2 regions of the Actinoplanes sp. NPDC051346 genome follow, and region 1 is predicted to be linked to the other one. Evidence: riboswitches for the same ligand, from Rfam matches in the RefSeq annotation. Region 1 holds a riboswitch; the other holds the start of a gene.
The links. A riboswitch is a leader RNA that binds a small molecule or an ion and turns the genes downstream of it on or off. The one in region 1 is predicted to bind ZMP and ZTP.

Region 1 (14,616 bases):
ACGCGACGTCGCTTCGGTCGACGACGCGGTCACGCTGATCCGCACCGGCGATCTCACGGCCGTGCGGCTCGCCCGCCGGGCCGGGCGCATCATCGGGCACGCCATCGCCGACTCCGTCAGCCTGTTCAACCCACGGGTCATCGTGATCGGTGGTCAGCTCGCCCGCATCGAGGAGCAGCTGTTCGCCGGCATTCGGGAGATGGTCTACCGACGGTCGCTGCCGCTGGCGACGCGCAACCTGCAGATCGTGGCGACCAAGCTGGACACCCGCTCCGGACTGGTGGGCCTGGCCCTGCTCCTGGCCGACGGCATCTTCGCGCCGGACCGGGTGGGTGCCCTGATCAGCCGGGTCTGACGACCCGGGCCGTGGGCGCCGGGGTCACGATCAGGCGGGAGGGCGGACCGCGCCCGTGCGGGTCACAGCCCGAGCCGCAGGGCGGTCACGCCCGCCGGAGACAGCGGCCGGGCGGTGGCCCGCACGAGGTCGGCGTGGATGGTCGTCGGGAGCTGCGTCCCGAGCGCGCACAGCGACGGGTAGTGGTCGAGCACGTCGCGGTGGCTCAGCGCGCCCACGCCGATCAGCAGGCCGTTGATCGCGCCCGGCGTGCGGGCCAGCTCAGCGCAGAGCTCCATGCGCCACACCGGATCGCCGATGTGGGTGGCGAACTCCCGCGCGATCCGGGTACCCGCCGGGCAGCCCTCCTCCGGCGCGGCGTGCCGGCCGGACGGGGCCAGCACCGGCGCCGGGCGTACCGCGACGCCGAGCCGCAGTGCCAGCTCGGGCAGGGTGAGCACCGCCAGCCCGAAGGCGCAGGTGTCGCACAGCCGCTGGAAGGTGTCGGCGTGCACGACGGCCGCGGGCCGCCGGCATCCGGCGGCGGCCCCGCAGGTGGTGTCCATGATGATCTCGGCGAGCCGTCCCGACTCGTCGAAGCGCCCCACACCGGAGAACATCGCCGGTGTCTCTCGGTAACGGGCAAGGGCGGCCCGCTCACTGCCGTAGCCATCGGGATCCACGCCGATGCGCGGAACGCCCTGCTGAGACTGGAGCTGGATGAGTCGGAACATCCTGGTCACTCCCGGGGGTGTCGAAGGACGGTGCATCCCCGGATACGGGCCAGATCCTCCGACGGTTCATTCCCTACGCTGGGTATAAGAAAAGTTGCCCTTCCGCCGCTGAGCAGTCAGTCTGAGGCAGTCGAATGTCACTGCGTGTAACGCGTAGGTCGCGGCGGTGAGGGCGGCGAGCATGCCGACGAGGATTGCCGTCACCTCGCCGTCGAGGGTGCGCCAGGCGGTCGGCAGGGCCGTGATGCCGAGCAGGAGTCCCGCCCCGCAGGCGGACTCGACGAGCCGACGCGCGCGGTCTGAGGTCATGGTGACCACCCTGCCGTCACGGTGGGTGCGCGCGCTTCCCTCCAGAGCCGGATCAACTCTATGACTTTCGGCAGAGGGCGCAGGCGTCGCGGGTAGGGTCGAAAACCCTAAAATGCCGCATTCCGTACGCGTGAGGCCTACCGTGGGACAGGTGGCCGCTCTCCGGCGGCGACACCCCGCCATCGGCGAAAGGTGACCCCATGACCGTGCAGATCCCCGCCGCCCGGTACGAAGACCTCGCCGACCACCTCGCCGCCCGGATCGAACGGCGCCTCGCCCTGCTCGCGGACGAACTGGAGCACGCGGGCGTCGTCGCATACGGGGCGGACCGGGGCCTGGCGACCCGGGGCGGAACAGTGCGAATGACCGTCGCCGATATGGCTGCGGTCGTCGCCGCAGTCGTGCTGGACACCGCTGAAACTGCCCCGTAACGTGGCCTGAGCGGCGCGGATGTGCGCCGCCGCACCCTGCGGAAGAGTTGTCCAAACCACAAAGCTCGCCGGGTCGCAGACCGATAATGGTCATGTCCGGAAGCCTGTGGGAGGGAAATACGGTGACCGTCACGGCGCCGTCGGCATGGGAGACCATGCCGGCGTTGATGTATCACTCCGTGTCCGCGGTCGCCGGTCCGATGCGCGACCTCGCGGTGCCGCCGAAGCGGCTCGCCGAACAGCTGGCCGCGCTCACCGCCGCCGGCTACCGGCTCGTCGGGCTCACCGAGGCCCTCGACCTGCTCGAGCAGGGATGCACCGACAAGCTGCTCGCGGTGACCTTCGACGACGGCTACCGCGACTTCCTCACCCAGGCCGTGCCGATGCTCGCCGAGGCCGGCGCGGGCGCCACGCTCTACGCCTCGGTCGGCCACCTCGGCGCCTACGCCGACTGGCTGGGCCGCTGGTCGCCCGACTTCGGCAAGCTGCTGACCTGGGACGAACTGGCCGAGGTCGCCGACGCCGGCATCGAGATCGGCAACCACAGCCTGATCCACCACCCCCTCGACGTGCTGCCCGCCGACGTCCTGCGCGAGGAGACGACGCGCAGCAAGGACGAACTGGAACAGCGCATCGGCCAGCGGGTGCGCAGCTTCGCCTACCCGCACGGCTACAACGGCGCGAAGGTGCGCGCCGCGGTGCTGGCGGCGGGACACGACAACGCCACCGAGGTGGGCCGGCGCCTGCACACGCCGGGCGAGCGGCGGTTCGCCGTACCCCGCCTGCAGCCCACCCCGGACATGACCGGCGCCGACCTGGTGGCCCTGGTCGCGGGCGGCGGCTCGCCGCTGGTGCCGCGACTCAAGCAGCTGGCCCAGCCGGGCTGGCGGGTGGTCCGTCGGCTCGCCCGCGCCGCGGGACGGAACCTGACATGAGCCCCTCCCACCGCGACGCCACCCCCGCCCACCGTGGCACCCGCCGCGCACCGGGCCGGGCGCTGAGCCGCCGCACCATGCTCGGCCTCGGTGCCCTCGTGGCGGTGCCCGCGTCCACCCTCGGCGCGCTGCAGTTGCGCTCGAAGGACACCGCGGCCGAGGCGACCACCTCGCCCGGGCGGTCCTCGGGCCCGAAGCCGTCGGCGAGCGCCGCCCCACCAGCGGTGGTGGCGAAGGGCGGCGGCACCGTGCCGTTCCGGCCGGGCAAGGCCATGCTCGGCGCGTACCTCTCCCTGTCCGATCGGACCACGGCGCAGGCGCAGACGCTGCGCCGCGAGCAGCTCGGCCGCGACGAGCGGATCGCGCACGTCTTCTACGACTGGGCCGACCTGCTGCCCACCTCGATCGCGGGCCTGCCCGCGCAGGCCTTCCCGATGATCTCCTGGCGGGGCACCAAGCTCGCCGACATCACCTCCGGCGCCAGCGACGAGCTGATCGCCCGCACCGCCCGACGGCTCAAGAGCCTGGGTCGGCCGGTGCTGCTGCGCTGGGGCTGGGAGATGAACGGCGACTGGTACGCCTGGTCGCCCTCGCGCAACGGCAAGGACCCGGCCGGCTACATCCAGTCGTGGCGCCGGATCCACGGCATCTTCGCCGAGCAGGGCGCCACCAACGTCTCGTGGGTGTGGAGCCTCAACTGGAACTCGTCGCCGGCGGCCGACTGGAACACCTTCGCGGCGTTGTACCCGGGCGACAAGTACGTCGACTGGGTCGGCGTCTCGGGTTACAACCTGCACCGCGAGGCGCCCGACAAGCTGTTCGGGCCCATCTACCGCTCGTACGCCGCCCGCAAGCCCATCATGATCACCGAGGTGGGCTCCGTGGACCGGGGCGGGCGCACCAAGGCGGACTGGATCACGCTCCTCGCCCAGTGGGTGGAGGCGCACCCGGCGGTGGGCGGCGTCGTGTGGTTCGACACCGACACCCACCCCGGGTACGCGGAGAAGTGGCGCGTCGACACCGACGCGGCGTCGCTCGCGGCGTACGTGGCGATGGCGAAGAGCGCCCGCTTCAGCGGCTGACGGCCGGCCCCGGCGGCCCGCCACGCGATGTCTCACGCGGTTCGCGGCGACCCCCGGGACCGGCGGTGCTCATCGGCTGGCCTTCTCCGCGGCCTCGATCGCGTTGCGGAACAGCATCGCCACGGTCGTCGGGCCGACGCCGCCGACCCGCGGGGTGAGCGCGCCGGCCACCTCGGCGACCTCCTCCGCCACGTCCGGCAGCAGCCGGCGGCCCTCGTAGCGCACGCCCGCACCGATGACGGTCGCGCCGGGGCGCACGTGCTCGGGCTGGATGATGCCGGGCACGCCCGCGGCGGCGACGAGGACGTCGGCGCGTCGGGTGTAGCGCTGCCAGTCCGGCACTCCGGTGTGCACCACGGTCACGGCGGCGTTGGCGGTCGGGCGCTTCTGCGACAGCAGCATGGCCAGCGGCCGGCCGATCGTGGCGCCGCGACCCAGGATGACCACCTCGCGCCCGGCCACCGGGATCTCGTAGTGGGCCAGCAGCGCCTCGATGCCGGCCGGGGTGCACGGCCGCGGCCCGGGCAGCCCGACGGACAGCCGGCCCAGGTTGAGCGGGTGCATGCCGTCGACGTCCTTGTCGGGGTCCACGGTCATCAGCGCGGTGTCGTAGTCGATGTGGGCCGGCGGCGGGTACTGGATCAGCAGGGCGTGCACCGACCGGTCGGCGTTCAGCCGATCGATCACCCGGTGCAGCTCGTCCTGGGTGGCGCTGGCCGGCAGATGCTCGTGCGGGCTGACGAAGCCGAGTTCGGCGGCCTGGCGCTGCTTGATCCGGATGTAGCCGGCGCTGGCGTCGTCGTCACCGATGAGGATGGTGGCCAGCGAGGGCTGCACGCCGCCCTCGCGGAGCTTGGCCACCCGCTGTGCCACGTCGGCCAGGACGGCGTCGGCGACGGGCTTGCCGGGCAGCAGCCGTGCCTCGTGAGCCGGCGCCGGAGGGGTTTCGGACATGCGCGTCTCCCAGACCGTGGGCACCCAGGCGGACGGCGCCCACGACGAGCTCCCCGATGGTGGTCCATCCTCGATGCCGCCAGTCGCGTGACGCGGACAAGTATGCCGTGCCCCGGAGAGCGCCCCGGAACGTGTCACCCCGGGGTGCGCTCCGCCTAGGCGACCGCGCTGATGAACAGCGTCCGGTAGGCCGTGGTGTCACCGGCCCGGAAGAGGCTCACGGTCATCCGCTGGTCGCCCGGCATGGTGAGGTTCTCGGACCAGGTCCCGTCGGCGCTCACCGCGATGATCCGGCGCGTCGGCGGCGTGCCGGTCGCCCCGGCCACCGTCAGCGTGTACGGGGCGTCCGCGTCGAGCAGCCCGCGCACCGACACCGCCACGACCCGGTTGCCCTGCGAGTCCACCGGCCCGGACGGCGCGGCGGACAGTGCCGTCACCGGTGTGTCGAACAACGCCCGGGAGGTGCCGAAGGACAGCCAGCTCGCGCCCGCGAGGATCGCGAGGACCAGGGCCAACGGCAGCAGCTGCCGCGCCAGGCGGTAGCGCTGAGCCTTCTCGGTCGCGGTCACCTCGCTCACGGGCTCGGACGGCGCCACCGACATGACGATCGTGTGTGCCTCGGCGACCGCCTCCGCGTCCCGGGCGGAGAGTCGCGGGGCCGGTGTCGCCTCGGCGACCGCGACCTCCTCCTCAACGGGTTGCGGTGCGACGGCGGCACGACGCGGCCGCAGCGCGGCGACGAGCAGGGCCACCAGCGTGACGCCCGCCGTGGCGACGGTCCACGCCGGCCGGTCCAGGTCGGCGCCCGTCAGGTGGATCCCCAGCCCGGCGACGATCAGCACGCCCAGGCTGAGCGCCGGGGCGAGCAGGGTGCGCTCGACCGACGTGAGCATGCGGCCGGTGAACAACGCGCCGGTCAGGGCCATGCCGGGCAGGGCGAAGCCGAGCAGCAGCCCGCCGGCGACGGCCAGCGGCGCGGGCCCGGCGAGCACGGCGGCGCCGGCGGCCACGGTCAGCACCGCCAGGATCCGGGTGAGCATCGGGTTCACGAGGCCCCCATGCGATAGACGCGAACGGTGCCGTTGTCGTAGAGCCGGTCGACCTCCCGCAGCGAGTCGAACTTGGAGATCTGCGTCGTGCTCAGCGGCCGGGTGATGGAGCCCGCGTTCGGGTCGTTCTCGAAGTAGGCCTCGCCCTCCGGCAGCTGCTCCGACAGCCGCCGGTCCACGACCAGGTACTGCAGGTACAGGCCGGCGACGAGCTGCTCCTGCGCCAGGCCCCACTCGTCGGCGTAGTAGAGCGGACCGACCTCGCGCACCGGGTCCTGGCGGCCGTAGGTGGAGGCCAGCGACACCGACGTCACGTCGCCGCCGACCCGGTTGCCCCTGCCCAGGGTCCGTCGCTGCCAGTCCGCGGCGTCCACCCCGTACGCGTCGACGGACCGTTCGAAGCCGCCGGCCAGGTACGGGCCCGGCAGGATCGACTGCAACGGCGGCCAGCCGCCCGCCCGGGCGCCGATCATCAGCAGGGTGATCATCGCGGAGCCGGCGGCGACCCGGCTGTAGAGGTTCCACCCGCCCGGGGCGACGACGTCGATCGCCGGCGCCGCGGCTCGCCACCGGTGTCCCTCGGCGTCCTTCGCCGGGATGAGCTGCACGCCGCGAACCAGGGCGATCGCCGCCAGAATGGAGATCGGCACGTAGGTGAAGGTGGAGAGCCGCCCGGCGATCTCGGGGCCGTTCTGCCCGAGGAAGCGCACGCCGTTGCCGGCGAAGAAGATGGCGCCGCCGACGACGGCCGCCCAGCGCCAGTAGTCCCGGTCGTGCCGGTGGACCATGTCGCGGACCAGGGCCAGATAGAGCACGAAGAGTCCGAGCAGGCCGGTGCCCTGCACGACGAGCTGCCCGACGCTGACCGCCGCCGTGGTGGAGGAGGCCTCCTCGCGGCCGCTGAGCAGGTTCGAGATGGTCTGCTGGACCTGGTCGATCGGCGCCTCGAGGTAACCGAGCACGTCCCGCGCCACGGTGAATATCCATGCGGCCACGAGAGCCGCCGCCACCGCCGGCATGATCAGGGCACTCCACCGCCGGGGCCGCTGCACGACCAGCTCCGCCGCGGCGAGCAGCAGCAGCGTGAGCACCAGCGCGAAGGCGGTGACGTGGTGGCTCACCGTGGTCAGCGCGATGGCTCCCACCGCCAGCGCCACATACTCCCGGCCGCCCTCGACGCGCCACCGCCGGACCGCCCAGATGGTCAGCATGAAGAACGGCAGCGCGGCGGTCTGGTAGAGGAACATCGAATTGAAGAAGAGATAGTGCAAAGCGGTCGCGTACGTGGCGCAGCAGACCCCGGCGACGGCGGGGGAGTTGCTCGCCCGCAGCACCGCGGCGAACAGCACCGCGACGAAGACCAGGTGCGCGATGCCGGCGACGATGACCCCGGCCGCGGTCACCGGCAGGCCCGTCATCGACGTGACCGCCGCGCCCATCTCCGCCAGGCCGGGGAAGTGCACCGCCGGCGGAAGGGCCGGGTTCGGCTGGAACAGCTCGCCGGACTCGACGATGATCGACGACGCGAGCCAGTGCTGCAGCTCGTCGGGGAAGCGGAACTGGTCCGGGCTGTACATCCACTTCAGCAGGTACTGGTGCAGCGCCAGCCCCATGACCAGCAGGAACGACTCGGCCACCCCGGCCATGCGGCGGCTGAGCAGCCGCACCACGACCGGCGTGAAGACCACGACCTGACCCACCCAGTACGCGAACTGCGCGTTGCCGGTGCTGACCCGGCCGCCGGCGTACGCGAGGGCGACCATGAGCACGCCCAGCGCGGAGATCGTCAGCACCGCCGGGGCGTGGCCGAGGTCCAGCGGCTCCCGGCGGGGCCGGGCGGGCTTCGGGGCCCGGCCGGGGTCCGGCGCGCCGATCAGCCGGGTGAACCTGCCGGCCTTGCGTCCCGGCACGACCGGGATGATGGCGGTGACGGCGTCCGCCGGGGGCGGCTTGAGCAGGGCGGCGGGCAGCGCGACGGTCTCGTCGGCGGGCCGGGACAGGATGACCATGGTCTCGTCGACCGAGTCGCCGGCCTCCGCGCCCACCTTCCCCGTCTTCTCCGCCTTGACCGACTTGTCTGCCTTATCCGAAACGCCGGGCTTAGGCGCGGCGGTGGGCTTGGGCGCGGCGGCGGACTTGGGTGCGGCGGCGGGCTTGGGCGCGACCGTGGGTTTGGGTGCGGCCGTGGGTGTGGGCGCGGGCAGCACGACCGTGTCGTCAGGGGAGGCCGGCGTCGCGGCCTTCCCGGAGGGCGGGGGGAGCGCGATCGTGGTGTCGTCGGACGGCTTGTTGTCCGCGGCGGCGGGCCGCAGCTTGAGCACCATGGTCTCGTCCGGGTCATCCTTGGGCTGCGCCGCGGGCAGCCTCATCACGACGGTCTCGTCGGGATCACCCTCAACCTCGACCTCAGGTCGAGACTTGCCACCCTCACCCTCGACCTCACGTTGAGGGTTCTGGCTCTTTTCGGGCTCAGAGTCTGCTTTGTCCGCAGTCTTGGGCTCGCCGGCGCCCAGGGGGATGGGCTTCTTCGGCACGCCCGACGTGGTCTGGAGGTCGGCCGTCGCCGGGCCGTCCGCGCCGTCCGGCACACCGGGGCGCACCCGCGACGAAGCCGGCCGCGTACGGTCGTCGTCGTCCTTGGCTCGCGCCGGCTCGGCCGCGCGCTGGTCAGCCATGGTTCGGGCCTCCCCGGCGGGGTCGGGGGCCCCGGTCGACCGGATCTCGCCGCTCGGGGCCTCGTGGTGCGGATGGGGTACTGCCGGCCGCAGCGCCGGCTCCTCCGGTTTCGGATCGGGCGCGGTCAGCATCCGGCCGCCGCCCCACGCCGCGGGCGGGCGGCGCCGCGGTGACCCGCCGTTCGCCACATATGTACCGAGAATGCCCGGTGCGCGGGCGACTGTCCGGAGAACGGCGGAGTCACCACGATCAGCGGCCGCTCCGGGTCTTGGCCCGGGCCGCGCGCCGGCCCTTCAGGTACGCCCGCGGGCCGGCCAGCATGCCCCGACGGTTGGCCGTCAGCAGCTCACGGGGGAAGTCCTCGCGCAGCGTCGACACCCGCAGGCTGTCCTTGCTCGTCAGGTCCCGCAGCGCGCCCGGGGCGAGTTTCAGCAGCGGCCACAGCAGGCCGGGGCGCTTCATCAGCAGGCTCGTGTAGGCGGCGGTCAGCCCGGCGCCGTACCCGACCATCTGCTTGTGCAGCCCTTCGAGGTCACGCCGGTGGTAGTGGTGGGTGACCGCGGTGGGTTGGTAGACGATCGTGCCGCCACCGACCAGCACCTGGGTGAAGGCGAGGGTGTCCTCCGAGCCCATGGCGGGGGTTCCCGCGCCCAGCGCGGTGTCCCAGCCGCCGATGCGCTCGATGACGCCGGGCCGGAAGGTCATGTTCGCGCCGGTGCCGAACGGCGGCAGCGGGTACAGCGGGCTCTGGATGTGCGCGGTCGCCGGGCTGAAGACGTCCGGCTTGAAGCCGCGACCCTTGCTGTGCCCGCCGAACTGCTCGAACCACAGCTGCGCCTGCGTCTCCAGCTCGGCCGGGACGATCACGCCGGAGACCACGTCGGCCTCGGGGTGGTCGGCCAGGGCGCGGGCGACCTCGGCGAGCCAGTTCGGGTCGGCGTACTCGTCGTCGTCGATCCAGGCGAGGATCTCGCCGGGCGCGGCGGCGACGGCGGCGTTGCGGGCGAAGGACAGGCCGGCCTTCGGCTCCTTGAGATAGGTGACCGGGCCGCGGCGGGCCGCCGAGCGGACCACCTCGGCGGTGGCGTCGGTGACCGGCGCGTTGTCCACGACCAGCACGCGGAAGTCCGGGTACGCCTGGGTGAGCAGGCTGTCCAGGCAGCGGGCCAGCGCGCCGGGCCGCTCCCGGGTGCAGATCACCACGGTGATCGGCGGGGCGTCGGCGAGCACCTCGCGGCGCCGGGCGAGGAAGGCCGGCTCGGTCGCGGGGGTGAAGCCGTCCATCGGCAGGCCGGTCAGCCCCAGGCCGGCGAGGCGCGGCGCCAGCGTCGCCCCCAACTCGCCGTCGATGGCGGCGGACAGGTCGGCCGGGCTCAAACCCTCTGCGGGTACGTCGATCAGCACGGTGCCGAGCGGCTCGGTGAAGAGGCGCACCAGCACCCAGGCCCGCAACACCCGGCGCCCGTCGGGCCCGACCGCGGCGAGGTGGGGCAGCGGCTCGGAGAGCTCGACGTCGAGGACGGCGGCCGGAAGTTGTTCGCCGGTGGGCTCGAAGGCGGGGGCGGTGATCATCTCGTCGGCGCGCAGCGGCGGCTGCCAGGCGGTGCCGCTGACGTCGGTGCCGTTGTTCAGTCCGGCGGTCATCGGGTCGCTCCCACGGTCTCGAGGCTGGGCTGCGTGCGGCGGGCGGCGATCGTCTCCACCAGACCGCCCCATCCGGCGGCGGCGACACCGGCGAGCACCCCGCCGGCCTTCAGGGCGTGGTGCAGTCCCCGGCCGCGACCGGCGGCGAGGAGGTTGCGGACCACGGCCTTGGGCAGGGAGCGCAGGTAGTCACGCTCCGAGCCGAGGCTCTCCGAGCCGTCGAGCAGGCCGGCCATCGCGACCTTGCCCCGGCCCTCGGCGTAGCAGCGGCGCACGAACCAGGCGAAGGTGGACCGCTCGGCGGGCACCTCGTGGCGGATCACCGCGTCGGGGACGTACATCCAGTGGCCGCCGTTCAGGCCGCTCATCCGCAGGCACAGCTCGGTGTCCTCGGGCCGGTTCTGGCTGCCGAGCTTGCCGAAGCCGGTCCGGAAGCCGCCGACCGCCAGGAACGCGTCGCGGCGGACGACCATCCCCGCCGACCAGACGTTGCGCACGCGGCTGGTGGTGGTGGGCAGCCCGGCGTACGAGCCGCCGACCGCCCAGAGGAACTCCGCCGGCATCCACCGCGGCTCGGGCCCCTCCCACGCCGGGGCGATCCCGCCTCCGGCACCGATCACCCGCGGGTCGGCGAAGGGACCGATCAGGTTGCCCAGCCAGTCCGTGTCCATGATCACGTCGTCGTCGACGAAGGCGATGAGCGACGTCGAGGTGTGGAACGCACCGGTGTTGCGGTTGCCGGAGACGCCCTGGTTGTAGAGGTTCTCCAGGACCGTCACCCCGCCCAGGTCACGGCGTGCCCGGCGGTAGAGCGCCGGGTTGTGGTCGACCACGACGACGATCTCGGCCGGCGTGTAGAGCTGCGACTTCACGGCCGCGACAGTGCGCACGAGCGACGCCCAGCGCTGCTCGGTGTGAGTGGGGATCACGATGCTGACGGCGGGGCGGGGGGTGGGTTCCACGGGTGGTGCTCCTCGGGCGGGGGTGTGGGCTGCGGGGGGACGACGCTCAGGCGGGAGACCCGCGCGTCGGTCAGTCCTCGCGGGTGGCGCGGGCCTCGGCACGGCGGCTACCGGCCTCGTCGCGGCGCAGGCCGCGGTTGAGGTGGGCGACGTGCTGGCGGTCGGCCGCCGGGTTGACCGCGGCGGCCGGCGGGCGGTTGGCGACCTTGTTCCGCACCGGGGCGGGCGCGGCGTCCGGGGTCACGGCCGACGGGCGCTGGTGCACGACGACGCCGCCCGGGCGTGCGCCGTTGCGGTGGGTCCGGCGCATCCGGCCGTACTCGCTGAAGATCGTCCGCAGCACCCGGAAGCCGTCGCGGAAGGTGTTGAGGTTGCTCTGGCCGTGGATCCGCTCGTGCTCGATGCTGCCGACCTCGCCGACCTTCATGCCGTCGGCGGCGGCCCGGATGTTGATCATCGTCTCGATCTCGAACCCGTCGCCCCACAGCTTGGAGCCGTCGGTCGGACGCGGCAGCGTGGTCTCCGGCAGGTCCAGGACCGGCACGACCCGGCGCCAGAAGGCGTTGTAGCCGTAGCACAGGTCGGTGAAGCGGGTGCCGAACAGCACGTTCACCACGAGGTTGAGCCCGTCGTTACCGAGCTTGCGCAGCTTGGTGATGTCGTGGCTGTGCCCGCCCTTGGAGAAGCGCGAGCCCTTGACGAAGTCGGCGCCGGCGATGAGCTGGTCGACGAAGAGGGGGATCTCGGCCGGGTCGGTGGAGCCGTCCGCGTCGATCATCACGATGATGTCGCTCGTGCAGGCCGCGAAGCCGCAGGCCAACGCGTTGCCCTTGCCGGTGCGCGTCTGCTGCACGATCACCACGTCCGGGCGCAGTTCGCGGGCGACCTCGACGGTGCGGTCGACCGAACCGCCGTCGACCACGATCACCTCGTCGATCCCGTCCGGCAGCTTCGCGAAAACGTGCGGCAGATTCCGCTCCTCGTTCAGCGTCGGGATCACGACGCTCACGGTCGGTGACGTTGTCTCGTTACTCGGAGTGTTGCCGGAGTTCGGGGATTGCGGCATGTCGGTCCTTCCGGGCGCGGCAGATGCGGGGGAAGCGGCGGTTTCCGGGGGCTGAAACCCAAGTCGTTCGCTTCTGGTGACAAATCTAGCCGCACGCTACGTAGCGTCAACTAACCGAAGGGCCAGGGTGACGAGGCCCGTGCGGTGAACCCCCACCATACGGATGAGCAGCAGTTATGCCCATGTACAACAGGAGTGATCACGAGTCTCCTCCATCACACTCCGTAAGGGTCAGAGAGGCATTTGCGACAACAGAACCCCAGAGAATGGACATTTGCCACGTGATCATTTGTTCATGGCAGTCAATAGCGCAATTTTGTAATGTCCGACTTATAACGGTGATCCGCCTCACTCACCGTAGTGTCACGGTATGTAAGGCAACGGTTGCTGGACGGTTGCTTTCGGCGTGGCGACTGCGGGTGTGGCGGTCGATGCCTAGGCTGAGCGCATGAATAACCGCAGGCCTGGGGCCGTATCAGCAGGTCGCCGGCACGGTGGGTGAACCTATGACGACCACGGCAGCGCTCTGTGTCTGCGGCCATGCGCGGGAGGCCCACGAACACCATCGCCGGGGCACCGACTGCGCCCTGTGCGGGCCGGAGGTCTGTTCCCGCTTCCGTCGACGCACCTGGTGGCGGCGGCGCTAAGTCCCGCAGTCCCACAAAACCTACTAGTTCTGTAGGCTTAACCTCGCTTCGGTGGGTGCCGCGCCCCGGTCCGGCACCGTTGCCACGCGAGGAGGGACCCTCATGCCGCTTCCGGACTTCCTGATCGCCGGCGTTCCCAAGGCCGGCACCACCGCGCTGCACACGGCTCTGGTCAGACACCCCGGGCTCTACCTGCCGGCGGTCAAGGAGCCCAAGCATTTCCTCACCGACGGGCGTCCGCCCGCCACGGGCGGCCCGGGCGATGTCCAGACCTACCAGGAACACGTGTGGCGCTGCGCCGACTACGAGGCGCTGTTCGACCCGGCGCCGCCGGGCGCGCTGCGGGGTGAGGCCACGCCCTTCTACCTCTACGACAACCGCGCGCACGACCGCATCCAGGCGGTGCTGCCCGGGGCGCGGATCATCCTGCTCCTGCGCGACCCGGTCGACCGCGCCCACTCGAACTGGACGCACCTGTGGAACGCCGGGCTCGAGCCGGAGGCCGACTTCCTCGCCGCCTGCCGGGCCGAACGGTGGCGCAAGGCCGCCGGTTGGGCCGACTTCTGGCACTACACCGGCCTCGGAATGTACGGCCGGCAGGTGCAGCACCTGTTCAAGGTCTTCCCGAGGGACCAGGTCCTGCTGCTGCGCTACCGAGACCTCAAGGACGCGCCGGCGGCCACCCTCGACCGCGTGTGCGAGTTCCTCGGCGTACGCACCGGCGTGCTGCGGGAGATCCCCAAAGAGAACGTCAACCGGCACGTCGTCGAGGACAACGCCCTCAACAGGGTGCTGCGCGGGCTGCTGCGGACCGGCGGCAACGTCGGCCACCGGTTCCCGAGGTCGGTGCGCCTCGCCGCCCGAGGGCCACTGCTGACACTGCTGCATCGCAAGCGCGGCGCCCGGCCGGTCACCACCCCGGCCGAACGGGCGGCCCTGCTGCCCCTGTTCGCCGACGACATCGCCCTGCTCCAGGACGTGACCGGCGAGCGCTACGACGACTGGCTGGCGGTGCACCGACACGCCAGCGCGTCGTAATCCCTATATTGCCTATAGATGCAGCAAACTTGTGCGGAGACCTGCCACGGAACGGAGCCGCCTTGTCCCTCGGAACCCCGACGCTGCCACTACCTCGGTGGGAAGACTCGATCGTGGTGGTCGAGCCCCCCGGTGACGAACCGGGGGCCTGGGCCGGTGCCCCGTCCTGCCTCGAGGCGGACGGATACGTCTACCTGGCGTACCGGCTCCGGCTGCCGATCGGCGAGGGTCGCGGCATCTCCAACGTCGTCGCCCGCTCGACCGACGGCGTGACCTTCACGGTCGTCGCCACCGTGGACAAGGACCGCTTCGGTGCCGAGTCCCTCGAGCGTCCGGCCCTCGTGCGGACGCACGAGGGCCGGTGGCGGCTCTACGTCAGCGCGGCCACCCCCGGCACCAAGCACTGGCGCGTTGATCTCATCGAGGCCGGCACCCCGGAGGGCCTCGCGACCGCGCCCGCCCGCACCGTCCTCGCCGGCGACGCGACGATGGGCGTCAAGGACCCGGTGCTGCACCACGACGTGTACGGCTGGCACCTGTGGGCCTCCGTGCACCCCCTCGAATCCTGGGACGACGCGGACCGGATGACCACCGAGTACGCGACCAGCCCCGACGGCGTGCACTGGACCTGGCGCGGCACGGCGCTCGCCGGCCGCCCCGGCGACTGGGACGCCCGTGGCGTACGCGTCTCCTCGGTGTCGGTGACCGGGGACACGATTCTGGCGACGTACGACGGTCGCGCGACGGCGGGGGAG
Region 2 (14,616 bases), on a different contig from region 1:
GTTCCTGCGCACCGACGGCCTCCTGATCGGCTACGTCGAGGCGGACGACCTGGCGGCCTCCCAGTCGGCGATGGCGGCGCTGGAGGTCAACACCCGGTGGCAGGCGGAGATGGCGCCGTTCTTCGCGGGCACCGCGCCCGGCGACGGCTTCCCGCTGCTGACCGAGGTCTTCCACCTCGCAGAAACCCCGGAAGAAGAGTGACACCAATGACCGACCTCGCCGCAGTCAAGCGGGCGCTCGCCGCGCAGCGCATCGAGACCCCGTCGTGGGCCTTCGGCAACTCCGGCACGCGGTTCAAGGTCTTCGCCCAGCCGGGCGTCCCCCGCAGTCCCGAGGAGAAGATCGCCGACGCCGCCACCGTGCACCGTTTCACGGGAATCACGCCGACGGTCGCCCTGCACATCCCCTGGGACAAGGTGGACGACTACCGCGCCCTCGCCGAGTACGCGGCCTCGCTCGGTGTCGGCATCGGCGCCATCAACACCAACGTCTTCCAGGACGACGACTACAAGCTCGGCTCGGTCACCAACCCGGACGCCGGGATCCGCCGCAAGGCGACCGACCACCTGCTCGAAGCCGTCGCCGTCATGGATCAGACCGGATCGCGGGACCTCAAGCTGTGGTTCTCCGACGGCATCAACTACCCGGGGCAGGACGACCTGCGCAACCGCCAGGACCGCCTGGCCGAGTCGCTGCGCGAAACGTACGACCGCCTCGGCGAGCACCAGCGCATCCTGCTGGAGTACAAGCTCTTCGAGCCGGCCTTCTACGCCACCGACATTCCCGACTGGGGCACGTCGTACGCCCACTGTGTCGAACTGGGCGACAAGGCGACGGTCTGCATCGACACGGGCCACCACGCCCCCGGCACCAACATCGAGTTCATCGTGGCGTTCCTCCTGCGGCAGCGGAAGCTCGGCGCCTTCGACTTCAACAGCCGCTTCTACGCCGACGACGACCTGATGGCCGGCGCGGCCGACCCGTTCCAGCTCTTCCGGATCATGTACGAGATCGTCCGTGGCGGGGCGCTCCATCCCGCGTACGGTATCAACTTCATGCTGGACCAATGTCACAACATAGAGATGAAGGTACCGGCCATCATCCGGTCTGTTCTCAACATTCAGGAGGCGACTGCGAAGGCCCTGCTGGTGGATCGCGCCGCCCTCACCACCGCCCAGGCCGAGGGAGACGTCCTGGAGGCGAACGCGATCCTGATGGACGCATACAACACCGATGTGCGGCCGCTGCTCGGAGAGGTGCGCGCGGACCAGGGACTCGACCCGGATCCGGTGCGGGCTTATCGCCGCAGCGGCTACCAGGAGAAGATCACCGCCGACCGGGTCGGCGGTGAGCAGGCCGGCTGGGGAGCCTAGAGTTCCACCTCCGTAGCTACAACGGGGGATATCTATGCGCAGGCACCACCGATGGTTGATCGCAGCTCTGACCGTTGTGGGGGTAATCCCCGCGGCGCTGTCCGCACCGGCGCCGGCCGAGGCCGCGCCACCGTCGCCGTCCGCCGCAGGCGCCGTGTTGCGCTACCTGACCAATCTGCCCAACGGCACCCGGGACAGGGTCGTCTCGGGGAGCTTCGGACATTTCGGCGACGAATACAGCCTGGACGGTGCACAGCGGATCCGGCGCGTCACCGGCCAGAACCCGGGATTGCTCGGGTGCGACTACTGGTCCCAGCTGACCATCGCGAAATTCGATTCCACCTGCAACAAGGCCTTGATCCGGCATTGGCGCGGCGGCGGACTTGCCACGGTGAACACGCACTTCCCCGCACCCGGCACTCCGGGCCACGACCTCAAGGACAAGGTCGTGCTCGCCGATCTTTGGAAGCCGGGGACCGCGGCGCACCACGACTGGATCGGCCATTCCAAGAGCTATCTGCCCCAACTGGCGGCCGGCCTCCGGGAGCTCCGCGACGCCGGGGTTCCGGTGCTGTTCCGGCCCTTCCACGAGATGAACGGCGACTGGTTCTGGTGGGGCAAGCAGAACCCGACGGCCTTCACCGACCTGTGGCGGCGGACCTATGACTACCTGTCCCGTCAGGGACTGGACAACCTGATCTGGGTCTATTCGGCCAACCACGGCGTCGGCGGCTACACCGACTACTACCCCGGCGCCAAGTATGCCGACATCGTCGGCTTGGACGCCTATCTCGACGACCCCGGTGCGACGCGGGGATACGCCGAGCTGCTCACGCTCGGCAAGCCGTTCGCTTTCACCGAGATCGGTCCGAACAACGACCCGGATCGCCTCAACAAGGGGCAGTTCGACTATCAGCGGTGGATCACCGCGATCGCCACGAAGTTCCCCCGGACCGCCTACTTCCTGGCCTGGAACAAGGACCTGGGACCCGAGGGCAACCTCAACGCCACCGGCCTGATGAACCACCCGTGGGTGGTGAACCACGGTGAGATCGACATGTCCACCGTGCCCCTGGCGACGGACTTCGAGGCGACCGAAGCCGGCTGGACCGGAGTCAACATCGCCGCCGGACCCTGGTCCGTCGAGGAGGGTGCGGCCACCGGCAGCCACTCCCTGAAGGCGGACGTCGACCTGTCCCGAGGTGAGGCGTTCCTGAACCGGAAGGCCCCCCGCGACCTCCGAGGCCGGTCCACGCTGAGAGTCTCCGCCCGGCACGCCGACTGGGGCACCTACACCGCACCGATGACCGCCAAGCTCTATGTCCGCACCGGGCCCGAGGAGACCTGGCACGACGGCGGCGCCACCGCCATCGGCACCGGAGTGACCTACCTGACCCTGCCGCTCACGGCGGTGCCCGACCTCGGCGACGTTCGGGAGGTCGGGGTGGCCTTCACCCCGGCACCCGGCAGCCACGAGAGATCCGCGATCTACGTCGACGATCTCGGCGCCGACCGCATCCTGGAGGACTTCGAACTCGGCGCGGCCGGCTGGGCCGGCGGCATCCACGAAGGCGCCCCGTGGTCCACACTCGACTGGAAGCTTCCGGGAGAACGCAACCTCTTCGCATTCATGAACACCACCCTCGGCGAGACCAACCTGAGCAACGCCCAGGCCCGGGATCTGCGAGGCCACCGTCGGCTGTCCGCCACCGTCCGGCATGCCGCCAACGCGCCCATGACGGCCAAGGTGTACGTCCGTACGGGATCGGCCAGAACCTGGCATGACGGCGGAGCGACCCCGATCGGCGCCGCCCCCACGACACTCACGATCGACCTGGCGACCATTGCCGACCTCCATCGGGTCGTGGAGATCGGAGTCGCCTACACGCCCGCGTTGGGCAGCACCGACACGGAGGCGGCCATCTACCTGGACACGGTGACTCTCGATTGATCCCACCGCCCCGGAGTCGTTTCCCGCGACAAGATCAGGGGCAGGGATGCGGACACGTGTTGTCGAACCGGGAGGACATCATGCTCCGCGCTCGCACCACCGTCGCCACCGCCACGCTGGCCAGCCTGACCCTCGGCATCGCGGCCTGCGGCACCGAGGGCCCTTCCACCGCCGCCGCGGTGGAAGGGCCCTCCCCGTCCCCGGCCGTCCGAGCCACCACCGCAGAGTCTGCCCAGCAATCCCCGCCGGCCACCCCGGCGGCTCCCGGCAGTCCGATCCTGCGCGGTAAGCGGCAGGTCGTCATCGCGCCGGTGGGAAGCTTCGAATCCGTGCTGGCCGTCGACACCAAGGGGCGGATGAACGCCACCGACGGCCCATCCGAGTACAGCCTGTTCGTCTTCGTCCCGGCCCGGGACGGCAAACACCTGATCCGAACCGCCAAGGCCGGCACCGGCGGCGAACCGTCCTGTATGGGCATTCGGAACAACGGCTCCGCTCCCCTGACGGTGGTCGCCGCCGCCTGCGACGCCGGCCGCGACGGCCAGCTGTTCACCGTCGCCACGGCGAAGGACGCGGCGAAAAAGGATGAGCCGGCATACACGATCAGCAATGGGGACGCCTTCCTGCTGCTGACGCCGCAAGACGACCTGATCGCCCAGGAACCCGGCGATGCTCCGTCCGGCACCACCTTCACCCTTGTCGACAATGGCTCCGCCCCGACCTGAGCCGCCGCGCTCCCGCCGCCGCCAGCACCAGCGCGGCCACGACGGTGTCGATCAGCGCCGGCGCCGAGTACGAGGGCCGGGTTCGGTTCAACCCGCCGATCTCCGGCGTGGCGGGCAGCGGTATCGCGGAACTGGTGCTGCCGCCGTCGGCGGGCCCGCTCACCGCCCAGATCACTGTCACGCAACCGGACGGCAGGTCCACCACGGAGTCTCGGTCGGAGGCATCCAAGGCAGCAGCGGAACGGATCCGGCCGAGTATGACGCCGTGCTCACCAAGGCGCTTGGCGGCCGCGCGTTCGACCTCCAGATCCTGCGCGGCTGGTTGGCCAGCGCTCTGGTCGAGGGCGGAATTCCCTGAAAGAAGCCCAGGTCACGGTGCCCTGGACAAGCCGATCGCCGTCGCGCTCGACAAGTCCGGCAAGGGCACCGTCACTCTCGTCCCGGACGTGGCCGCGACGGTGACCGCGTACGCCGCGGACGGCACCAAAATGGGTTCGACGCCGGTCACCACGGTCCTGACCTTCGGGCCGGGCGGCCCGATCGGAGAGCGGCCGGAGACCCGGGTCGTGCCCTGAGGCGATCACGCTCGGGGTGGAAGTCGGTGAAGAGTCACCTCGCCGAGGTGGCCTTCACCGATCTCGGCGGTCATGTAGGTGCAGTAGGGCTGGCGCCGGCGATCCGTCGGACTGCCCGGGTTGAGCAGCCGTAAGCCGTTCTCGGCCGTGGTGTCCCAGGGAATGTGCGAGTGGCCGAAGACCAGGACGTCGACGTCCGGGAAGTTTTCCGCGCAGCGGCGCTCCCGGCCGTCGGCGTCGCCGGTCTCGTGGATCACGGCCAGGCGGACGCCGTCGAGGGTGGCCCGGGCGATCTCCGGCAGGCGGGCGCGCAGCGCCGGGCCGTCGTTGTTGCCGTAGCACGCGATCAGGCGTTTCGCGCGCGCCGAGAAGGCGTCCAGTGTGGCCTCGTCCACCCAGTCGCCGGCGTGGACCACCACGTCGGCGGCGTCGATGGCGGCCCACAGCTCGGCCGGGAGGTCGCGGGCGCGCTTCGGGAGGTGGGTGTCGGTCGTGAGGACCAGCAGCATGCGGCTAACCCTAGGCCGTCAGCTCTCCCGAGCCGCGCGGGATCAGGGTCGTGGGGATGGTGATTTCGCGGGGCTCGCCGTCGTGGCCGTCCAGGCGTTCGAAGAGGGCGCGTGCCGCCGCCCGGCCCATCGCGGCCGGATCCTGGGCGACCACCGTGATCGCCGGTTCCAGCAGGTCGGCGAGGGGTAGGTCGCCGAAGGCGACGAGGGCGATCCGCCGGTGCAGGCCCGCGTGGCGCAGCGCTCGCAGCGCGCCGACGGTGATCCGATGGTGCGTGGTGAGCAGTGCGGTCGGGGGCTCCGCGAGCGCCAGCAGGGCCGTCGTGACGGCGGGCGAGCGGGGGCCCGGGTCGACGGCCTCGCAGGTTGGCAAGCCGGCTTCGCGCATCGCGTCGCGGTAGCCCTGCCGGCGGCTACGGGCGGTGGCGATGCGTGGGGCGGCGCCGAGGAACGCTATCCGGCGGTGTCCGTGGGCGATCAGGTGGCGGGTGGCGGACGCGGCCCCGGACCGGTTCGTGGCCACGACGGTGTCCGCCCGGTAGCCGGTGGCCGGGCGGTCGACGAACACCACCGGGGTCCCGGGGTGCAGTTCGTGGGAGAGATAGCCCTGGTCGGCGGCGGCCGGCGCCAGGATCAGTCCGTCGGTGTGCCGGCGCGCGAAGGCGGTCGCAAGCTCCCGTTCCCGGTCCGGATTCTCGTCCAGGCTGCCGGTCATCACGTGCACCCCGCGCGGGTGGGCTTCGTCCTCGACCGCGCGGTGCAGGATCGCCGAGAACGGGTCGCCGGCGTCGGTGAGCAGCAGGCCTATCGTTCCGGTCCGCCAGTCGCTGCGGCGGAGCATGGTCGCGCCCAGGTTCGGGCGGTAGCCGAGCTCGGCGACGGCGGCGCGGACGCGGGTGGCCAGGGCCGGGTCCACCGTGGTCTCGCCGTTCACCACGCGGGACACGGTCTTGAGGCTGACGCCCGCGCGGCGGGCGACGTCGTTCATCGTGGGCCGCCCCATCTCTCCCCCAGATGATCACTGGCTGCAACTGCCCGAGCACCAATTGTTGACAGTCGATGCCCTGAGACGTCTACTGCAAGACAACGTTGTCTCTCTATTCCTGCTAAATCGATTAGGAGGAGACATGCGTGGCTCACCGCTGATCAAGAGACGTCTCACACCCGCGCTGGCCGCCGTGACCCTGGTGCTGGGCGCGGCGGCCTGCGGCGACGGATCGGGTGGGGGTGACCAGGTCGTCGGCCTCATCACCAAGACCGCCACGAACCCCTTCTTCGTCAAGATGAAGGACGGCGCGCGGGAGGCCGCGAGGCAGCAGGGTGTGGAACTGCAGTCGTTCGCGGGCAAGCAGGACGGCGACAACGAGGCCCAGGTGCAGGCCATCGAGAACCTCATGTCGTTCGGAGCCAAGGGCTTCCTCATCACCCCGAACGACTCCAAGGCGATCGTCCCGTCCATCGACAGGGCGAGGCAGCAGGGCATGCTCGTCATCGCCCTCGACACGCCGACCGACCCGGCCGACGCCGTCGATGCCACCTTCGCCACCGACAACTACCAGGCCGGCAAGCTCATCGGGCAGTGGGCCAAGGCCAAGTTCGACGCCGACGGCAAGCAGGCGAAGATCGCCATGCTGGACCTCAACGCCAACCAGGTGTCCGTCGACGTCAAGCGCGACCAGGGATTCCTCGACGGCTTCGGCATCGCGGTCGGCGACGCCAACCGGATCGGCGACGAGAGCGACCCGCGGATCGTCGGCCACGACGTGACCGACGGCGCCGAGGACGGCGGGCGTACGGCCATGGAGAACCTGCTGCAGAAGGACCCGTCGATCAACCTCGTCTACACGATCAACGAGCCCGCGGCGGCGGGGGCGTACCAGGCGCTGAAGGCCGCCGGCAAGGACAAGGACGTCACCATCGTCTCCGTCGACGGTGGCTGCCCCGGCGTCGATAACGTCGCCAAGGGCGTCATCGGCGCGACCTCCATGCAGTTCCCGCTGAAGATGGCGGCGCTGGGCGTCGAGGCCGTGACCGCGTTCGCCAGGGACGGCACCAAGCCCCAGGCGACCGCCGGCAAGGACTTCGTCGACACCGGCACCCAGTTGATCACCGACGACCCGCAGCCCGGCGTGGAGGCCAAGGACTCCGCGTGGGGCAAGCAGAACTGTTGGGGCTGACCATGGCAACAGCTATCGAAAGCACGCCCGACTTCGACGTCAACCGACACGACTCGCTCGGCCTGCGCATCCAGCACGTCCTGCACGGCAACCCGGTCCTCGGCCCGCTGGCCGTCCTGATCGTCGCCGTCATCGCCTTCTCGCTGGTCAACACCCGATTCTTCTCGGCCGCGAACCTGTCGCTGGTGCTGGCCCAGGTGACCGTCATCGCGACGCTCGCCCTCGGTCAGACGCTGGTGATCCTGACCGCCGGGATCGACCTGGCGGCCGGCGCCATCGCGGTCTTCTCGTCGGTGCTGATGGCGAGCTTCTGCACCGACCTCGGCATGCCCGGAGCGCTGGCACTGCTGCTCGGCTTCGCCTGCGGCACGGCCATGGGCGCCCTGAACGGCTTCCTGGTGACCCGGCTCAAGCTGCCACCGTTCATCGTCACGCTCGGCACCCTGACCATCCTCTTCTCGCTGAACTCGGTGGTCTCCAGGAGCGAGACGGTCCGCGGCTCCGACATGCCGTCGATCATGACCTGGACGGGCACCACGATCCCGATCGGGGGCTTCCGGCTCACGTACGGATCGATCATCATGTTGGCGCTCTTCGCTTATTTCTTCTACGCCTTGCGCTCCACAGCCTGGGGCAAGCATGTGTACGCCACGGGCGACGACGTCGAGGCGGCCCGGCTGGCGGGCATCCGCACCAACCGGGTGCTGTTCTCGGTCTACACGGTCGCCGGCCTGCTCTACGCGATCGGTGGCTGGATCCTCATCGGCCGGTTGGCGTCGGCCAGCCCCAACGTCGGCGTGGACTACAACCTCGACTCCATCACCGCCGTCGTGCTCGGCGGCACGAGCCTCTTCGGCGGCCGGGGCGGCGTGCTCGGCACCCTCATCGGCGCCCTGATCGTCGGCGTTTTCCGCAACGGCCTTCAGCTCGCGGGCGTCGAGGTGGTCTGGCAGGGCTTCGCCATCGGCCTGCTGGTGCTCGTCGCCGTCTCCCTCGACCAGTGGATCAGGAAGGTGAAAACGTGACCGCTTCCAAGCCCACTCCTGTTGTCGAGGCGCGCGGGCTCACCAAGCGATACGGCCGGGTCACGGCCATCGAGAGCGGCGACCTCGAGCTCTACCCCGGCGAGATCCTCGCGGTCATCGGCGACAACGGCGCCGGCAAGTCGAGCCTGATCAAGGCGTTGTCCGGGGCGCTGATCCCGGACAGCGGAGAGATCTACCTTGACGGGCAGCGCGTCCACTTCCGCAATCCGATGGAGGCGCGCGAGGCCGGCATCGAGACCGTTTACCAGACCCTGGCCGTCGCGCCGGGTCTCGACATCGCCGACAACCTGTTCCTCGGGCGCGAGGAGCGCCGCAGCGGCCCGCTCGGCACGATCTTCCGGATGCTCGACCGCAAACACATGCGCTCGGAGGCCCGCCGACACATGTCGGAGCTCGGCATCGGCACCCTGCAGAACATCGGCCAGGCGGTGGAGTCGCTCTCCGGCGGTCAGCGCCAGGCGGTGGCGGTCGCGCGCTCGGCGGCCTTCGGCAGCAAGGTGGTGATCCTCGACGAGCCGACCGCCGCGCTCGGCGTCAAGGAGGGCAACCGCGTCCTCCAACTGATCCGCGACGTCCGCGACCGCGGCCTGCCGGTGATCCTGATCAGCCACAACATGCCGCACGTCTTCGAGGTGGCCGACCGCATCCACATCCAGCGCCTGGGCCGCCGGGCGACGGTGATCACCCCGAAGTCGCATTCCATGTCGGAGGCGGTCGCCATCATGACCGGCGCCGCCCCGCCGCCACCCCCGGTGGCCTGAGGAGGAACGGGCCCGCGAGCGGGCCCGTTCCGCACCGCTGTCAGTTGCCGAGGTCGACGCTCGGGTAGAGCGGGAAACCGGCGAGCAGCTCGGTCGCCTGCTTGCTGATCCGGTCGGCCACGGCCGCGTCCAGGTCGAACTTGGCCTTGGAGGCGCCGGCCTTCGTCTGCGACAGGACCGCGTGCATCAGCTCGGCGATCTGGTCCATCTCCGCCGTGCCGAGGCCGCGGGTGGTCAGGGCCGGGGTGCCGACGCGGATGCCCGAGGTGTACCAGGCGCCGTTCGGGTCCTGCGGGATCGAGTTGCGGTTGGTGACGATGCCGCTGTCCAGCAGTGCCTGCTCGGCCTGGCGGCCGGTCAGGCCGTACTTGTCGACGTCGACCAGCACGAGGTGGTTGTCGGTGCCGCCGCTGACCACCGTCGCGCCGCGCTTCATCAGGCCCTCGGCGAGCGCCTGGCTGTTGTCGACGATGCGCTGGGCGTAGTCGGCGAACTCCGGGCGCCGGGCCTCGGCGAAGGCGATCGCCTTGGCCGCCATGACGTGGCCGAGCGGGCCGCCGAGAACCATCGGGCAGCCGCGGTCGACCTGGTCGGCGAGCTCCGGCTGGCAGAACACCGCGCCGCCCCGCGGGCCGCGCAGGCTCTTGTGGGTCGTCGTGGTGACGATGTGGGCGTGCTCGATCGGGTTGAAGTCGCCGGTGAAGACCTTGCCCGCGACCAGGCCCGCGAAGTGCGCCATGTCGACCATGAAGGTCGCGCCCACCTCCTCGGCGATCTCGCGCATGATCCGGAAGTTGACCTTGCGCGGGTACGCCGAGTAGCCGCCGACGATGATCAGCGGCTTGAACTCGCGCGCCGACTCGCGCAGGGCGGCGTAGTCGATCTGGCCGGTGGCCGGGTCCACGCCGTAGCTGCGCTGGTCGAACATCTTGCCGGAGATGTTGGGGCGGAAGCCGTGGGTGAGGTGGCCGCCCGCGTCGAGCGACATGCCCAGCATGCGCTGGTTGCCGAACGCCTGGCGCAGCTCGGCCCACTCGGCGTCGGTGAGGTCGTTGACGTTGCGCTTCTGCACCTTGGCCAGCGCCGGCGCCTCGACCCGGTCGGCGAGCACGGCCCAGTACGCGACGAGGTTGGCGTCGATGCCGGAGTGCGGCTGCACATACGCGTACGGCGCGCCGAAGAGCGCCTTGGCGTGCTCGACGGCGACCGACTCGACGGTGTCGACATTCTGGCAGCCGGCGTAGAAGCGGCGGCCGATGGTGCCCTCGGCGTACTTGTCGGAGAGCCAGTTGCCCATCGCGAGCAGCACGGCGGGGGACGCGTAGTTCTCGGACGCGATCAGCTTGAGGGACTCCCGCTGATCGTTCAGCTCCTTGGCGATCGCGTCGGCGATCCGGGGCTCGACGGCGCGCACAGCGTCCAGCGCGGCGCGGAAAGCGGTCGATTCGGCGTTGAGCTCAGACATCGGACCTCCCTATCACAGGTGAAGAGGCCCAGGCGCGCGGCGGTCACCCCGGTGGGTGGGACCGCTCCCCGATGGTCATCCATCTTCCACAGCGCCAGTCACGGCCCGCCGACGAGCATACCGGCGACCCGCGACTACGTGACCGCGAGGTTCGCCAGCTCCGCGTCGCCGGGACGCCAGCCCTCGACCACGACCGCGACATAGCGCGCGCGGGCGCCCAGCGGGCCGTACCTGCGGCCGTCCGTGGAGGCTTCCAGCCGGTGCGGTCGCCGCCGACCGCGGGTCCAGGTGAGCGCGACCTTCGCGACGGGAATCACCGCGCCGAGGTCGACCACCATGCGCCCCGCGGCACCCGGGCGCCACGACGTCGCCGGGTCGCCGTCGACGGCGAAGTCCGGGGAGGTCATGTTCTCCGGCAGCGGCGAGGTCGGGAAGGTCGTCCGGCCCCGGGCGAGGTCGGCGGTCGGCGTGAGGGCGCCCGGCACCGACACGCTGCGGGATTTGCCGGCGGGCACGCGTACGGTCTTTTCCCATGATCCGCGGTGCAGCGTGACCACCGCCCGACGCTGAGCGGGAGCGGTGACCGTGACGTGCTGGGAATCCCTGACCGTGAACCGGGTGCCCGGCGGCGGGTCGCCGGCGACAGTGAAGCGGGGCGGTTCCACCCGGGCGGTGCCCCCGTCGAGGCTGGCCGTCCACTCGAGTCCCCGCTTGGTCAGCACCTGCTCGCCCCGGAAGAGGCCGCGCTGCGCGGGCAGGCGCACGGTCACGTCGCGGACGGGCTCCGCGGAGAGGTTGAAGACGCTCAGGTGGCCGTCCGCGTCGCTGACCGCGAGCCCCTCGGCGGTGGGCATCGGTCGGGCGGCGAGCCGGGCGAGATCCGTGCGGCCGCCCGCATACCCCTCGAGGAGCGGCGCCGGTGCGCTGACCGAGGTCGCCGTCACCGTGATCCGGCCGTCGCCGCCGTGGGTCACGATCCCGGCGCGCCCGTCGATGCCGACCCAGCGGGCCGTCGTGCGGGTCTGCGGGACCTCTGCCGCATCCTCCCAGGTCCGACCGTCGGTCGAGGTCTGGATGACGAACCTCTTGCCATAGGCGGCGTCCCACGCGATGCGCGCGCCGGCGACCCGGACCGCCGAGCCGAGGTCGACGGCGAGCCAGCTGTCGGCCCGGCCGCGCTCCTCGGGCGCGACCGACCAGCGGGTGCTCGGATTGCCGTCGGTGGCGTGGCGCGCCGGATTCCAGGGGTCGTCCGAGGAGGCGGTCGGCATCGCGCCCTGGGCTAGGTCGGCGCCAGTCACGTCGAGGACGGCGAAGCCCCAGAGGGAATAGCCCTCCGCGGTGGCCGGCTCGCGGCCGAGCATGCGGACGTACCGGGCCCGGCGCGCGGCGAACGGGATGTCGCCGATCAGCTGGTCGGGCAGCTCGGCCCGGCCGCCCGCGTAGGTGAAGGTGCGGGCACCGTCGAGCCCGGGGATGCCCGGCATGGCGAAGGTGAACAGGCTGAGGCCGCCCTCGCCGGGCAGGCCCGTGCTGGCGTAGACGACGGTGCCGGTCGGCAGCGTGGTGAAGCCCGCGTAGCCGCCGTTCACGGCGAGGACGGTCGCGGTCGCGTCGACCCCGTCACGGACCCGGCTGTACGCCCTCGTCCAGTGGCTCGACGGGGTGACGTCGGCGGGCAGGAACGCCGGAACACGCGTGTCGACGAGCCAGTTGTCGTGGTTCGGCTGCCAGAGGAACTTGACGAAGTCCGGCTTGGTGACCGCCGCGGCGAAGGCGCTCGCCGACTGGTGCGCGGTGAGCCCGACGTCGCCGCCGAAGTCGCGGGTCCCTGCCGCGCGGCGGAAGAACTGCTCCCGGGAGACCGGCGGCACGGGCTTGGCGCGCAGCTTGTGGAAGAGGTACGCGATGGCCAGCTCGGCTCGGGCCTCGGGCTCCTCCTTCTCCTCGGCGCTGAACTTCGTCAGCCGGTGCTCGGGCGCGAAGCGCAGATAGGGCATCAGGCGCTCGGCGAGGTCCGCCTCGGCGCGGGCCGCGTCGCGGTCGCCGTGGACCTGGGCGAGGAACGCGAGCGGGAGCACGTTGCGGCCGTACAGGTGGTAGCGGTCCGCGGCCATCGGCATGACCGGCTCGCCCGCGTCGCTGGCCAGCAGCCGCAGGGTGCGCCAGAGCTGCCCGCCGTTGGGCTGGCGGGTCAGCACCTCGGGCACCGCGCGGCCGGCGACCAGGAAGTGGATCGCCGCGCGGCCCGCCATCCGCCACAGCTCGGCCTGGTAGTGCGGGTTGAAGGAGTCGTTGTTCTCCACGACGAACGAGTCGTGGAGGTTGTGCGCGCTGCTGAGCCGGTCGATCCGCTCGCCGTCGACGACGGCCGGGTTGGCGCGATCGGCCTCCGGCAGCGCGCTGGCGTTGGTGGCCCAGAAGCGGAAGCGCGCCCGCCAGGCCGCGGCGGACGCGGCGTCGTCGGTCCATGCCATGCCCGGCGCGAGGGCCTGGGCGTAGACGCCCATCTCCTCGAGCTTGCTGTCGCCGCGCCAGCCGCCGTCGGTGCCGTTCGGGGTCCGCTCGTCGCTGAGCGGATCATCCCCGGCGTTGAGCTGGTACGCGTACGCGGCCTGCCCCTCGGCGATCCGCTGCACGTTGCCCTGGGTCACCGGATCGAGGTCGGTCCACAACAGGCGGGCGGCGAGCACGAAGTAGAGCTCGAACGCGGAGTCCCAGAAGAGGCGGCGCCCCCACTCTGCGCCGCCGGCGAGTTTGTTGGAGGCGGCGTACCGCCTGATCGTCGCGACCGTCCGGGACCGCAGTGTCGCGGCGTCGACGCCGGTGAGCCGGGAGTCGTAGTCCTCCATGCCCAGCAGGACCGCGTTGCCCAGCACAGCGGCGAAGCGGAAGTCGGCCGCCTTGTAGGCCCCGATCGCGGGATCCCACTGCTCCTCGACCCACCGCGTGTGGACGTGCAGCGCGTCCCGATAGATGTCCGCCACCGGATTCGTGCCTCGAGCCGGCGCCGCCGCATGCGCCGGCGCGGACGCGAACGTGCTGGTCAAGCCGCTGATTCCGGCCAGCGCCAGCAGGTGGCGGCGCGACAGAGCGAACACGGAACCTCCCCGGCGGAACAGCACAGCCTGCCTACCATTCGCTGCCTCGGCGAACGCTGTCAAATTCGCCGGTCGGCGACCCGCCCGCGCGGGCGGCGCCCTGGCACAAGTTTTACTTGCTTGTTAAGTAATGCATCGATGAGACTGGCCTTACCGTCCCCGCAACCGCACCATCCCCCACGCCGTGGCGCCGGCCGCCGCGTAGCTCGCCAGCCGGCGCCACGACGCGTCACCGGCCGATCGGGGAATATCCGCTCCCGCACCGGGCACTCGGTCAGCGAACGCCACTCACCGAGAGCCGGAGGAACGCATGCGCGCGCTGACTTGGCAGGGCACCGGGAAGGTGTCCGTCGAGACCGTCGGAGATCCGAAGATCCAGGAGCCCACGGACGCCATCGTCCGGATCACGTCGACCGCCATCTGCGGCTCCGACCTGCACCTCTACAACGTGCTGGGCATGTACCTCGACGCCGGCGACATCCTCGGCCACGAGCCGATGGGCATCGTCGAGGAGGTCGGCGACGAGGTCAGCAACATCAGGCCCGGCGACCGGGTGGTCATCCCGTTCAACATCTCCTGCGGCCACTGCTGGATGTGCTCGCGCGGCTATTTCGCCCAGTGCGAGACCACGCAGGTCACCGAGCACGGCAAAGGCGCCTCGCTGTTCGGGTTCACGAAGCTCTACGGCCAGGTCCCCGGCGGTCAGGCCGAATACCTCCGGGTGCCGCAGGCGCAGTTCGGCCCGATCAAGGTGCCGGAGGGTCACCCGGACGAGCGCTACCTCTTCCTCTCGGACGTGCTGACCACGTCCTGGCAGGCCGCCCAGTGGGCCGACATCACGCCCGGCGGCACGGTCTTCGTGACCGGGCTCGGCCCGATCGGCCAGATGAGCGCCCGCATCGCCCGCCATCTCGGCGCGGGGCGGGTCATCG

Region 2: another riboswitch for ZMP and ZTP. It lies ahead of AB0M36_RS33910 (glycine hydroxymethyltransferase); the one in region 1 lies ahead of AB0M36_RS29415 (tetrahydrofolate dehydrogenase/cyclohydrolase catalytic domain-containing protein).

The regions. Positions count from the first base shown of each region.
Region 1 covers NZ_JBFBAJ010000013.1:236,340-250,955, reverse strand. The annotation lists gene AB0M36_RS29445 (ROK family transcriptional regulator) at 1-355, shown strand, start outside; gene AB0M36_RS29440 (hypothetical protein) at 418-1,068, opposite strand; gene AB0M36_RS29435 (hypothetical protein) at 1,135-1,377, opposite strand; gene AB0M36_RS29430 (hypothetical protein) at 1,578-1,808, shown strand; gene AB0M36_RS29425 (polysaccharide deacetylase family protein) at 1,931-2,743, shown strand; gene AB0M36_RS29420 (glycosyl hydrolase) at 2,740-3,825, shown strand; gene AB0M36_RS29415 (tetrahydrofolate dehydrogenase/cyclohydrolase catalytic domain-containing protein) at 3,895-4,779, opposite strand; ZMP/ZTP riboswitch at 4,795-4,876, opposite strand; gene AB0M36_RS29410 (DUF1616 domain-containing protein) at 4,935-5,828, opposite strand; gene AB0M36_RS29405 (hypothetical protein) at 5,825-8,503, opposite strand; gene AB0M36_RS29400 (glycosyltransferase family 2 protein) at 8,754-10,148, opposite strand; gene AB0M36_RS29395 (glycosyltransferase) at 10,145-11,110, opposite strand; gene AB0M36_RS29390 (glycosyltransferase family 2 protein) at 11,181-12,119, opposite strand; gene AB0M36_RS29385 (sulfotransferase) at 12,926-13,861, shown strand; gene AB0M36_RS29380 (hypothetical protein) at 13,924-14,616, shown strand, end outside.
Region 2 covers NZ_JBFBAJ010000019.1:110,086-124,701, forward strand. The annotation lists gene AB0M36_RS33860 (L-rhamnose mutarotase) at 1-202, shown strand, start outside; gene rhaI (L-rhamnose isomerase) at 208-1,374, shown strand; gene AB0M36_RS33870 (glycosyl hydrolase) at 1,430-3,325, shown strand; gene AB0M36_RS33875 (hypothetical protein) at 3,382-4,050, shown strand; gene AB0M36_RS33880 (hypothetical protein) at 4,497-4,625, shown strand; gene AB0M36_RS33885 (metallophosphoesterase) at 4,631-5,134, opposite strand; gene AB0M36_RS33890 (LacI family DNA-binding transcriptional regulator) at 5,145-6,122, opposite strand; gene AB0M36_RS33895 (sugar ABC transporter substrate-binding protein) at 6,262-7,311, shown strand; gene AB0M36_RS33900 (ABC transporter permease) at 7,284-8,336, shown strand; gene AB0M36_RS33905 (ATP-binding cassette domain-containing protein) at 8,333-9,118, shown strand; gene AB0M36_RS33910 (glycine hydroxymethyltransferase) at 9,159-10,583, opposite strand; ZMP/ZTP riboswitch at 10,603-10,695, opposite strand; gene AB0M36_RS33915 (discoidin domain-containing protein) at 10,718-13,684, opposite strand; gene AB0M36_RS33920 (zinc-dependent alcohol dehydrogenase) at 13,995-14,616, shown strand, end outside.